4 regions of the Erwinia tasmaniensis Et1/99 genome follow, and region 4 is predicted to be linked to each of the others. Evidence: predicted binding sites of a transcription regulator. Region 4 holds the regulator's gene; each other region holds the start of a gene.

Region 1 (3,130 bases), 410 kb from region 4:
GTAAGCAGCTGGGTTGGGATCACGCGCCGTTTGAGATCCCACAAAATATCTACGCGCAGTGGGATGCTAAAGAAGCCGGCCAAGCCAAAGAAGCGGCCTGGAACGACAAGTTTGCGGCCTATGCACAGGCTTTCCCAGAGCTGGCCGAAGAGTTCAAGCGTCGTGTCAAAAACGAACTGCCGGCCAACTGGGCTGCTGAATCGCAGAAGTTCGTCGAGCAGCTGCAGGCTAATCCTGCGAAAATCGCCAGCCGCAAAGCCTCGCAGAACGCCATCGAAGCCTTCGGTAAATTGCTGCCGGAGTACCTGGGCGGCTCCGCTGACCTGGCTCCAAGCAACCTGACCATGTGGTCCGGCTCTAAGCCGATCAACGAAGACGCTGCGGGTAACTATATCCACTATGGCGTGCGCGAATTCGGTATGACCGCCATTGCTAACGGCATTACGCTGCACGGTGGTTTCCTGCCTTATACGGCGACCTTCCTGATGTTTGTTGAGTATGCGCGAAACGCCGTGCGTATGGCCGCACTGATGAAAATTCGTCAGGTAATGGTTTATACCCATGACTCAATCGGACTGGGTGAAGATGGCCCGACTCATCAGCCTGTCGAACAGTTGGCGAGCCTGCGTGTGACGCCAAACATAAGTACCTGGCGTCCGTGTGACCAGGTTGAATCCGCTATCGCGTGGAAATATGCCATTGAACGCCATGACGGCCCAACGGCACTGATCCTCTCACGCCAGAACCTGGCGCAGCAGGATCGTACCGCTGAACAGCTGGCGAACGTAGCCCGTGGTGCCTATGTACTGAAAGATTGCGCGGGAACGCCGGAAGTGATCTTTATCGCTACCGGTTCCGAAGTGGAGCTGGCGGTGGGGGCATATGACAAGCTGACTGCTGAAGGGCGTAAAGCGCGTGTGGTTTCCATGCCGTCTACCGATGCCTTCGACAAGCAGGATGCGGCCTACCGTGAATCCGTGTTGCCGAAAGCTGTCAGCGCCCGCGTGGCGATTGAGGCCGGTATCGCCGATTACTGGTTCAAATATACCGGCTTGAACGGTGCCATTGTTGCCATGACCAGCTTCGGCGAGTCGGCTCCGGCAGAGCAACTGTTTGAGCTATTTGGCTTCACCGTTGATAACGTGGTTGCCAAAGCGAAAGAGCTGCTGTAACGCTACATAAATGGGCGGATCGACGATCCGCCCATTCCCCACTAATTGCTAATTTTGTGACGCAGATCGAAAGTTACGTGCCACAATTGATCCCAGTCATTCCCATTATTCCTCACATCTATTACTCTAGCTGAAGCGTTTCAGTTTCATTCTGTATGCAGGCCGTTGGCGGCAGCGTTCAATGTTTTAGCGCAGAATTTTCTGTACAATTTCCGACTGCTGGCTCAGGCTGATTGTCCAATTTCAAGATGAATTCAGATTTGGAGTGCTATGACCGTTCGCATTGCCATTAATGGTTTTGGTCGCATTGGGCGCAACGTTTTACGTGCGCTCTATGAAACCGGGCGACGGGCTGAAATCAGCGCGGTTGCGATCAATGAACTGGCTGATGCGGCCGGAATGGCGCACCTGCTGAAATATGATACCAGCCACGGGCGTTTCGCCTGGGACGTGCGTCAGGAGCGCGACCTGTTGACGGTCGGCGATGACACTATTCGCCTGCTGCATATCCCGGAGATTGGCAGTCTGCCGTGGCGCGAGCTGAACGTTGATATCGTATTGGACTGCACCGGGGTTTACGGCAGTCGTGCCGATGGAGAAGCTCACCTGAAGGCCGGTGCCAGAAAAGTGTTGTTCTCGCATCCTGGCGGTCATGATTTGGATGCCACGGTGGTGTACGGCGTCAATGAAAAAGAGCTTCTGCCAGAGCATTTACTGGTATCCAATGCCTCCTGCACCACTAACTGCATTATTCCGATAATCAAACTGCTGGATGATGCCTGGGGGATTGAATCGGGTACGGTAACCACCATTCACTCGGCGATGCACGACCAGCAGGTAATTGATGCTTATCACCCGGATCTGCGCCGTACCCGCGCCGCCAGTCAGTCGATTATTCCGGTCGATACGCGCCTGGCCGCCGGGATCACGCGCATATTCCCGAAATTTAATGACCGCTTTGAAGCAATAGCGGTACGCGTACCGACCATCAACGTCACGGCTATCGATCTTAGCGTCAGCGTACGCGACGCGGTGAAAGCCAGCGAAGTCAATGCTCTGCTGCACAGTGCATCATTAGGGGCGTTTAGTGGTATAGTCGACTACACGGAATTACCGTTAGTCTCTATTGATTTTAATCACGATCCGCACAGTGCCATCGTTGATGGCACGCAAACTCGGGTCAGTGGTCAACACCTGATTAAGACGTTAGTCTGGTGTGACAACGAATGGGGCTTTGCTAACCGCATGATCGATACCACGTTAGCGATGGCCGCCAGCGGTTTCAGCCTGGACGCGGCTGCGTCAATAAAACTTTGAGAATCAACGAGAGGGTTCACCATGTCTGTAATTAAGATGACCGATCTGGATCTTGCTGGTAAACGTGTTCTGATCCGTGCCGATCTGAACGTGCCGGTAAAAGAAGGGAAAGTGACGTCTGATGCACGTATTCGCGCTTCTCTGCCGACCATCGAAGCGGCGCTGAAGCAGGGCGCTAAAGTGATGGTGACATCCCATCTGGGCCGCCCGACCGAAGGTGAATACAATGAAGAGTTCTCTCTGCTGCCGGTAGTGAACTATCTGAAAGAGAAGCTGGGTGCAGAGAATGTCTCCCTGGCTAAAGACTACCTTGACGGCGTTGAACTTGCCGCTGGTAAGCTGGTGGTGCTGGAGAACGTTCGCTTTAACAAAGGCGAAAAGAAAGACGACGAAACCCTCTCCAAAAAATATGCCGCACTGTGCGACATCTTCGTGATGGACGCCTTCGGCACCGCGCACCGCGCGCAGGCTTCTACCCACGGCGTGGGCAAGTTTGCTCCGGTTGCCTGTGCAGGCCCGCTGCTGTCAGCTGAACTTGAAGCCTTAGGCAAAGCGTTGAAAAGCCCTGCGCGCCCGATGGTGGCAGTGGTGGGGGGATCGAAAGTTTCCACCAAGTTTGATGTTCTCAACTCGCTGGTTAA
Region 2 (3,130 bases), 1.8 Mb from region 4:
TAAACTCGTTGACGAAATTATCGTACTCTTCGCCGGTGATGCGCGGGTGACGCCAGCCCATATACAGCGGATCGTTCAGCAGCTGCTGGTTATTTGTTCCGACATCAAGAACGACCGGCAGCGTGTACGCCGGGCTGATGCCGCCACAGGCGGTGTACAGCGACAGTTTGCCAATCGGGATGCCCATACCGCCAATCCCCTGATCGCCGAGGCCGAGGATACGCTCGCCGTCGGTGACCACGATCACCTTGACGTTCTGCTTGGTGGCATTCTGCAACATGTCTTCGATGTTGGCGCGGTTTGGGTAGGAGATAAACAGGCCGCGTGCGCGGCGATAGATCTCTGAAAAGTGTTCACACGCCGCACCCACGGTCGGGGTGTAAATAATGGGCATCATCTCTTCCAGATGATTGTCCAGCAGGCGATAAAACAGGGTTTCGTTAGTGTCCTGGATATTGCGTAAGTAGACGTGCTTATCGTTATTATTTTTAAAGTCCTGGAACTGACGCCACGCACGCTCTGCCTGCTCCTCAATGCTTTCTACCGTTTCCGGCAGCAGGCCGTTGAGGTTAAAGTCATTGCGCTCCTCAATCGAGAAGGCGCTGCCTTTATTCAGCAGAGGAAATTCCAGCAGGATGGGGCCGGCATAGGGGATATACAGCGATCGTTTACTTTCGTATTCGAGTTCCATGTCATTCTTACTCTTTCAGGGGCGGGAAGATGTTATGGCGCCAATCCTAAAATAATTCATCTGAAAGTACAGCTTTTGTTAACAGCTGATAACAAAAGCGGTGACTTTTTGCGTCTTAACGCCAGTTTATTACATTTTCACCAGCGGAATGGTGATGAGATCGTGGCATCCCAGCGCGGCAAGGGTTGCGGCACTGGCGCTGCGCTGGCTTAACTTTGCCCCCGATGCTTCGGCGAGCACCGCCCGCCGGATATCACTCAATTCTTCTCCGCCCAGATTGAGCAAGTTCAACGCGCCCTGCAGAGGCGGCAGGCTGGGGTTAAAGGCGGCATTTTCCGCATAGCGCCCGGCATAGATCGCTCCGCTACGGGTTTGCAGCGCCACGCCGGAACAGGCCCCGCTGTAAGGCGCATGACTCTGGTTGGCGGCAGCCAGCGCCGCCTGCTCGAGCTTATCGCCCCTGGGTGCGATCCCGTGGTCGACTTCGTCCATCAGCAGGGTGGTGATGGCGAGGTCGCGGGGGCCGAATGAGTCTGGCAGATAATGCCCTAACGTGGCGGCGGCCCTGCCCGGTAGCTCAATGGTCAGATCGGTGCCGCTGTTCAGCTCGTTCATAAACTGACGGCAGTGCCCGCACGGCGTGTAGTTTACGGTGATGCCTGCCAGCCCGCTTTCTCCGCGCAGCCAGGCATGTGTCACCGCGCTCTGCTCGGCGTGGACGGTTTGCTGCATCGTGGCGCCGACAAACTCCATATTGGCCCCAAAATACAGCGTGCCGCTTTTGCCGCGTGCGACGGCACCTACGTTAAAATCAGACAGCGGCGCAACCGCGCAGGCCGCTGCCAGCGGCAGCAGCGTAAAGGCCAGCTCGCTGTCATCAAGCCCGCACTGCTGTTTTACACCGTCAGCCTGCTGCGCGCTGATAAAACCGGCAAAATCAGCGGAGGAAAGTATCGGGCGTATAGCCTGTTGTAACAGGGGGGAGAGGGTGGCAAATGCCGTCTGGAAACGCGGGTGCATAGTGGCCTCGTGCGCGAAATGCAAGCCCATATCAACGGGCGGGCAGCCAGTTATATGTGATCTAAGTCGCTCCATCAATGTAATATGTGAAACTCATCGCCAAAATGAGAGATTTATCGCAAGTTTAACCGCATAGTTTGAGCAGTAGCGGGAAAATAAACGGTGCCAGCAGTGAGGTGATAATGCCACACAGCACCAGCGCCAGAGAGCTGAACGCCCCCTCCTGATAATCAACCTCGGCAGCGCGCGCGGTGCCCAGCGCGTGTGAAGCACTGCCAATCGCCAGCCCGCGTGCAGACTTGCTGCGTATGCGCAACAGATTGAGCAGCATATGGCCGAATACCGCGCCCAGTACGCCCGCTATCAGCACGCAGACGGCGCTGATGGCGGGTATGCCGCCGAGCGTAGCGGAAACCGCCATCGCAATGGGGGTAGTAACCGATTTGGGGAGCAGGGTGGCGGCGATTTGCGGCGTGGCCCCCAGCCATAGTGCGATGGCGGTGCCGGAGATCATTGCGGTCAGACTGCCAATAAAACAGATGCTGATAATAGACTTCCAGCGCGCGCGGATCTGATGCATCTGCTCATAAAGCGGTAGCGCCAGCGCCACGACCGCCGGTTGCAGAAGCTGGTTAAGCCATGCGCTGCCCTGAAAATAGCGCGTATAGGGCATTTGCAGCAGCAGTAACAGCGGAATAATAACCGCCACCGCAATCAGCAGCGGGTTGCAGACGGAGATCCTGACGCTGGCCGCCAGCCGGCGCGCGGCCAGAAACACCAGCACGGTTAACGGCAGTGACCACCAGATATCATTCATCTTTGCCTTCCAGACGTCGGCTATGACGATTGTCCATACGCTGCGCCACCATACCGGTGGTCATCAGCACTATCAGCGTGCCGACCGCACAGGAAATCACGATCGGAGCAAACTGGGCGCTAAGAATATCCATATGATCCATGATGCCAACGCTGATGGGGACGAACAGCAGCGCCATATAGCGAATAAGCAGATTGCAGCCCGGTTTGACCCAGGCAAGTGGAAGGATATTGGCACTGAGCAGAATAAACAGCAGCAGCATGCCGAGAATGCTGGCGGGGATAGCGATGGGCAGCAGCCAGGCCACGCCACGTCCGGCGTACAGGCAGAGCCAGATAACGAAAAAGGCGCGCAGATATTGCCAGATAACGTGCAGAAAAGAACGCATGTCAACTCCAGAGCCTGTCGGGGGCGGCGACCCGGCCGCCGCCCCGCCATCATATGATGATTACTTAACCTGCTGTCCTGGCTGTGCGCCGCTGTCCGGGCTAAGCAGGAAGATATCCTTTCCGCCAGGCCCTGCGGCCATCACCATACCTTCTGAAAGACCGAAGCGCATTTTACGCGGAGCCAGATTGGCCACCATTACCGTCAGACGCCCC
Region 3 (3,130 bases), 610 kb from region 4:
AATGGTGACTTCGCGCAGCTCCGCTTCCTGGGCGCTGTTAATCTCCAGCTGCGCGCGCAGTTCTCGCGCCAGCCGTTCGGTTTCACTGCGCCAGTGCTCAAGGTGGTGAAGTTTCTCCTCGGCGGCCGCCAGAGAACCATACAGCTGGCGCTGCTCCTGTTCACTCTGCGTTTGCCGCAGCAGATGGCCGTCCAGCTGCTGCTGCAAGCGCTGGCGTTCATCCTGCATCTGGTCAGCCGACTGGAGCAGCAGTAGCCGTTCAGTTTCGCCCTTCGCCAGCTGCTGCTGGCCGCGCAGCGAGGCAAACAGCCAGCCTGCCAGGATTCCGATCAGAGCAAAGCCTGCTCCGTACATAATTGTGACGTCCACCCTCTTTCTCCTGCTAAGCCCTGACTGGGGAAAAATAGAGGCACACTGTATAAATGTCCAGACAAAATGCAGCAGAGCGCGCGCCGTCAAAGTCAAAAAGCGAGGCGGCTCCAGGATATATTGCAAGGAAGCGATATTTGCAGGCCACAAACCGGCGTGGCCCGCATCAGGGATTACTTAAGCAGAAGACGCGCCGCTTCAACCACGATTTTCACCGCGTCACTCTCGGTTCTTTTCATGGTTTCCGCATCCGGGATTTCTTGCTGGGTTCGGTTGACAATCACCCCGGCGACCATTCCGGCGCGCAGTCCCTGACTGGCGCACATGGTGAGCAACGTTGCCGATTCCATTTCATAGTTCAGCACGCCCATCTGCTGCCACTCTTTCATTGAATGTTGGAAGCGGCTCACCACTCGACCAGAGAAGGTGTCATAACGCTCCTGGCCAGGATAGAAGGTGTCGGAGGACGCCGTAATGCCGATATGCGTTTTTGCCCCCTGTGCCTTTGCCGCATCCACTAACGCGGTGGTACAGGTAAAGTCCGCCACCGCCGGAAACTCCAGCGGTGCAAAGTGCAGGCTGGCCCCATCCAGTCTGACTGAACCCGTGGTAACGAGCACATCGCCCACGTTGATGTCAGGTTGGATAGCGCCGGTCGTGCCAACGCGCAGAAAAGTGCGTACGCCAAGCTGTGCCAGCTCTTCCACCGCGATGGAGGTAGAAGGCCCGCCGATCCCGGTTGAACACACAATAACCGCCTTGCCGCCAAGCTCGGCGCGCCAGGTGGTAAATTCGCGGTGCGAAGCCAGATGAACAGGGTTATCCATCAGGGCCGCTATTTTTTTCACCCGCTCCGGGTCGCCGGGCACAATGGCCAGCGTAGCGCCCTGAAGATCGGCATGGGTAAGGCCAAGATGGAAGACGTCAGACTGTGCCATTAAAAACTCCTGATACGAAACATAGGGGGGTATAGAAAATGCCAATGTAGGTAAATCGCGGCAAAATTTATGTGATAGACATCATTTATCAAAATGAAAACCACATCGTAAATACATAAAAATGCGATAAATGTCACATTTAACCATCACCCATGGTCATTTTCCCACGTTTGGTACTGTGGTTCGGCTTTATCTGATGATAAGGAGTTACCCTGATTCGATCGCTAATCCCATCACATTCCCGACTATAGTTAGCTGACAGCACGTAGCGCCTGCACGGAGATGACCATGAAACCCGAAGATAACATGACGCAAGAATCGAGCAACAACGGCTTTGCACCAGCGGCCTTGCCTGCCGCTGCCACCATGATAACGACCCAAAGCGCCGACATTCTCAGTGGTGAGACATCCATCCCAACTCAGGGCGAGAATATGCCCGCGTTCCACGCTAAACCACGCCATGCGCAAGGCCCCTTGCCGGTGGTATTGGTGGTGCAGGAGATTTTTGGCGTTCACGAACATATCCGCGATATCTGCCGCCGACTGGCGCTGGAAGGCTATCTGGCGGTGGCCCCTGAACTTTATTTTCGTCAGGGTGACCCGGCTGATTACCGCGATATTCCCACATTGCTTGAAGAACTGGTCAGCAAGGTGCCTGACAGTCAGGTGCTGGCCGATCTTGACCATGTGGCGAACTGGGCATCACGTCACGGCGGTGATATGCGACGTTTAGCCATGACCGGTTTTTGCTGGGGTGGACGTATTGCCTGGCTTTATGCCGCGCACAATCCGCAGCTGAAGGTGGCCGTCGCCTGGTATGGCAAGCTGGTGGGAGAAAAGACAATGAAGCAGCAGAAGCACCCGGTGGATATTGCGGTGGATCTGAATGCGCCTGTTTTAGGACTTTATGGCGGTAAGGATGACAGTATTCCTCTCGACAGCATTGAAACCATGCGTCATGCGCTGCGTGCCGCCAATGCCAACGCCGAAATTGTTGTTTATCCCGATGCCGGGCACGCTTTTAACGCGGACTACAGACCAGGCTATGATGCCGAAGCCGCCCAAGACGGCTGGCAACGCATGCTGGCCTGGTTCAGACAGTATGGCGTAACGCCTGAAGCATAAAAAAGGGGGCGCTCAGCGCCCCAAGTTAATCGTTACAACAAAGCACAACAACACAGATAATTACGCTTTTTGTGCCTGACGCAGGTTTTGCGCCGCTTTCACCATGTTTGCCAGCGCCTGGCGAGTTTCCGTCCAGCCGCGCGTTTTCAGGCCACAGTCCGGGTTCACCCACAGACGTTCTGTCGGGATACGCTGCGCCGCTTTAAGCAGCAGGGCTTCCACCCACTCTACGCTCGGTACGTTCGGCGAGTGAATATCGTAAACGCCGGGACCGATTTCGTTCGGGTATTCGAATTCTTCAAACGACTCCAGCAGTTCCATATCAGAACGAGAGGTTTCGATGGTAATAACATCCGCATCCAGCGCGGCAATCGAATCCATGATGTCGTTGAACTCGCAGTAACACATGTGGGTGTGGATCTGGGTGTCGTCCTGCGCGACTGCGGCATTCAGGCGGAAGGCGTCGACCGCCCACTCCAGATAAGCCCCCCAGTCGGACTGATGCAGCGGCAACCCCTCACGCAGGGCAGGTTCATCAATCTGAATGATGCCGATGCCCGCTTTTTCCAGGTCTTCAACTTCATCACGCAGCGCCAGCGCAATCTGTTTGGCAATGGTTTCACGCGAAACATCTTCACGCGGGAACGACCAGCACAAGATAGTGACCGGGCCTGTCAACATGCCTTTAACCGGCTTGT
Region 4 (3,130 bases):
CATTGCCCAATAGCATCCGCAACGCTTCCTGATAAGCCTCCAGCGCGTCATGTGCGTTCTGGCGCAGCAGCGCGCTCTGCCACTGTGGCCACAGCCAGATATTGCCGCCGAAGGCGATCAGGCAGCCCATCAGGGTATCAATCAGACGCGGTAATAAGAATCCCTCTCCGTTCAGCGACAAAAGCTGAAGGGAATAAACGGCGGTGACCGTAAACCCTACCGTTGCCCAGCCATAGAACTTGCGTAAAAACAGGTAACTGACCAGAGTAATGGCCAGCATTACCAGTAATGTCATCGATTCTGGAGCATGCAGACGCAGGGCCAGCGCGGCCACCGCCAGCCCGGCAAGGGTGCCGAGCGCTCGGTGCTGAATACGCACGCGGGTGGCGCTGTAGCCGTTCAGGCTGACAAACATTACGGTCATCAGTATCCAATACGGCTTCGGCATATTTAAAAACAGCGCCAGCGTACTGGCAAAGGTGAGCATGACGCCGAAGCGGGCGGCGGTTCGCAAAGCGATGGATTTTAGCGACAGATAGCTTTTCAGCGCCGGTAGCAGCGGCAGGCGGCGCTGGCGGTCTGCCATCAGATCGCGGCGGTAGAGCGGGCGTTGGGCGCGCAGCACGCGCCCAATACGGCTGAAATGATAGTAGCAAAAATTACCGACCGGGTTATCAGGGTGCTGGCGGACAATCTTCTCCAGCGCTTCCAGCGGCTGTTCCAGAGTGAAGCGTTTGGGAAAGCGGTGATAAAGAATATCGTCTGCCAGTTCACGCAGGCGCGCGGCGATGCGCTGTGCGTTCCAGCGGATCACCGCCTCGGCGTGACTCTGGCGTACCAGTTTTTTGACGTCTTCAGGCTGATGCAGGCTAACGGCGATATGTTCCTGTAGATCCAGCGCCACCTGGAATGCGCGCATCAGGGGCTGATAGTGCTGGTTGCGGTTGGCTGCCAGCATATGGATCTGTTGGTAACAGGTGGTAATGAGGTCGACGGCTTTCTGTTGTCGGGCGAACAGCGGCGGCATTGCCGTTGAGGGATCGTTCAACTGGTTTAAATGACGATATTTTGCCTCGCAGTAGTCCGCGAGTTCGCGGTAAAGCAGGCTGAGCGTTTCGCGCATCGGCTGCTCTTTCCACAGCCAGAACCAGAACCAGTTAAATACCCCGTACCAGATGGTGCCAAGGATATACAGCAGCGGAGGCTGCCACATCGGCACTCTGCCCGCGAGGCTAAGGGTAAAAATGGCGGCGATCAGCGAAGCGGGCATGAGCCGGCCATGCAGCGGGCTTATCTCACCAGTCACCCCTAACAGCAGCGCCATCGCCAGCAGGATCAGCGGCAGGGGGGCGCCCTGGGCGGCGGCATACTGGATAACAAAACTGCTGCCGGCGAACAGGCTACCGCCAACCACCAGGCGTTTGAAGAAGCGTCTGTGTGGCGTATCCAGCCCGGCATTGTTGCAGCAGGCGGGCACCAGAGAAAACAGCAGGCCTTTTTGTAAATCACCCAGCAACCAGCCAAGCGCGACCGGCAAACAGAGCACCAGCGTTTGCCGCAGGGCATAGTTCACTTCAGGTTGATAGATAATTCTCCGCCACATCAGCCGCACCAAATAAAAAAAAGGCGCGGCAGGGGGCTGTCGCGCCGTGGGTTCAGAAGCGGTTAACGCGTGCCGTAAACGACGATAGTTTTACCGTGTGCAGAAATCAGATTTTGATCTTCCAGCATTTTCAGAATACGACCCACCGTTTCGCGCGAGCAGCCGACGATCTGGCCGATCTCCTGACGCGTAATTTTGATCTGCATTCCGTCGGGGTGCGTCATTGAGTCAGGCTGTTTCGCCAGGTTCAGCAGCGTCTGGGCGATGCGTCCGGTCACATCAAGAAAAGCTAAATTCCCCACTTTTTCCGAGGTGACCTGCAGGCGGCGCGCCATTTGTGAAGACAGGCGCATCAGGATGTCAGGATTGACCTGGATCAGCTGACGGAATTTTTTGTAAGAGATTTCAGCTACTTCGCAGGCTGCCTTTGCACGTACCCATGCGCTGCGCTCCTGTCCCTCTTCAAAGAGGCCCAGCTCGCCGATAAAATCCCCCTGGTTGAGATAGGAGAGGATCATCTCTTTGCCTTCTTCATCCTTGATCAGCACTGCCACAGAGCCCTTGACGATGTAGTAAAGGGTCTCGGCCTTCTCACCCTGGTGTATCAGCGTGCTTTTGGACGGATATTTGTGAATATGGCAATGTGACAGGAACCATTCTAGAGTTGGGTCTGTTTGCGGTTTGCCGAGAACCATTCGCTGTTATCCTCTGTTGTTATCGTGCCTGAATACATCCTGTTTTTCACGCTGCAAGGGTGATGCTTATCTTGCTGTCGCACGTAATAATAGGAATATACGGGAGCTGAATCCCTGCCAGGCGTTGAAATAGTCAAGCGTTCCCGTAGGAAGAAACATGGGCCTTTTTCAGAGCTGGCCGCGTGCCGTTGTTCTGCTTTCACCGACGCTTGAATGCAGGTGAAATTTTACAGCTCCGTTTGTAGCACAGCTTGAGATGGCTGTCTTCTGTTGTCTCGCTTCAGCATAGTCAGAAAAACAGAACGTTGCCGTTTTAGTGACGGCGGCGTACCCTGCTCTAACTGAATGAATTCGAGGATTTTGTTATGCAGGCACGAGTCAAATGGGTTGAAGGGATGACGTTTTTGGGAGAATCCTCATCCGGTCACCAGGTGCTGATGGATGGTAATTCGGGTGATAAAGCGCCAAGTCCGATGGAAATGGTGCTGATGGCCGCCGGAGGCTGTAGCGCCATTGATGTCGTTTCCATTCTGCAGAAGGGCCGCCATAACGTGGCCGACTGTGAGGTGAAACTGACTTCAGAGCGTCGCGAAGAGGCCCCGCGTATTTTCACCCATATCAATCTGCATTTCATTGTCAGCGGAAAAGCGCTGGCGGATAACGCGGTAGCGCGTGCGGTCGATCTTTCTGCGGAAAAATACTGCTCGGTGGCGATCATGCTGGGCAAAGGAGTGGAGATCGGCCACAGTTACGAAGTGATCGAACTGGCCTGATGCAGACCTCCGCTTAGCCGTGAAGGAAAGAGCGTCAGCCGATGCTCTTTCCTTCCATC

The links. Region 4 encodes CRP, which controls carbon source genes, mostly activating them, when cyclic AMP is high. Its sites were predicted from a motif close to ATGTGANNNNNNTCACAT; they were not measured.
Region 1: the regulator CRP is predicted to act here: its motif matches at 1,227-1,244, upstream of epd (erythrose-4-phosphate dehydrogenase).
Region 2: the regulator CRP is predicted to act here: its motif matches at 1,766-1,783, upstream of cdd (cytidine deaminase).
Region 3: the regulator CRP is predicted to act here: its motif matches at 1,429-1,446, upstream of udp (uridine phosphorylase).

What each region holds. Positions count from the first base shown of each region.
Region 1 is NC_010694.1:3,141,116-3,144,245, reverse strand. It holds gene tkt (transketolase) at 1-1,172, shown strand, start outside; gene epd (erythrose-4-phosphate dehydrogenase) at 1,443-2,489, shown strand; gene pgk (phosphoglycerate kinase) at 2,511-3,130, shown strand, end outside.
Region 2 is NC_010694.1:1,458,684-1,461,813, forward strand. It holds gene ETA_RS07560 (NAD-dependent malic enzyme) at 1-691, opposite strand, end outside; gene cdd (cytidine deaminase) at 821-1,711, opposite strand; gene ETA_RS07570 (CidB/LrgB family autolysis modulator) at 1,836-2,528, opposite strand; gene ETA_RS07575 (murein hydrolase regulator LrgA) at 2,521-2,916, opposite strand; gene metG (methionine--tRNA ligase) at 2,977-3,130, opposite strand, start outside.
Region 3 is NC_010694.1:276,852-279,981, reverse strand. It holds gene rmuC (DNA recombination protein RmuC) at 1-369, opposite strand, end outside; gene udp (uridine phosphorylase) at 543-1,307, opposite strand; gene ETA_RS02240 (dienelactone hydrolase family protein) at 1,596-2,432, shown strand; gene metE (5-methyltetrahydropteroyltriglutamate--homocysteine S-methyltransferase) at 2,493-3,130, opposite strand, start outside.
Region 4 is NC_010694.1:3,553,778-3,556,907, reverse strand. It holds gene ETA_RS17160 (YccS/YhfK family putative transporter) at 1-1,603, opposite strand, end outside; gene crp (cAMP-activated global transcriptional regulator CRP) at 1,666-2,298, opposite strand; gene ETA_RS17150 (OsmC family protein) at 2,664-3,071, shown strand; gene ETA_RS17145 (phosphoribulokinase) at 3,106-3,130, opposite strand, start outside.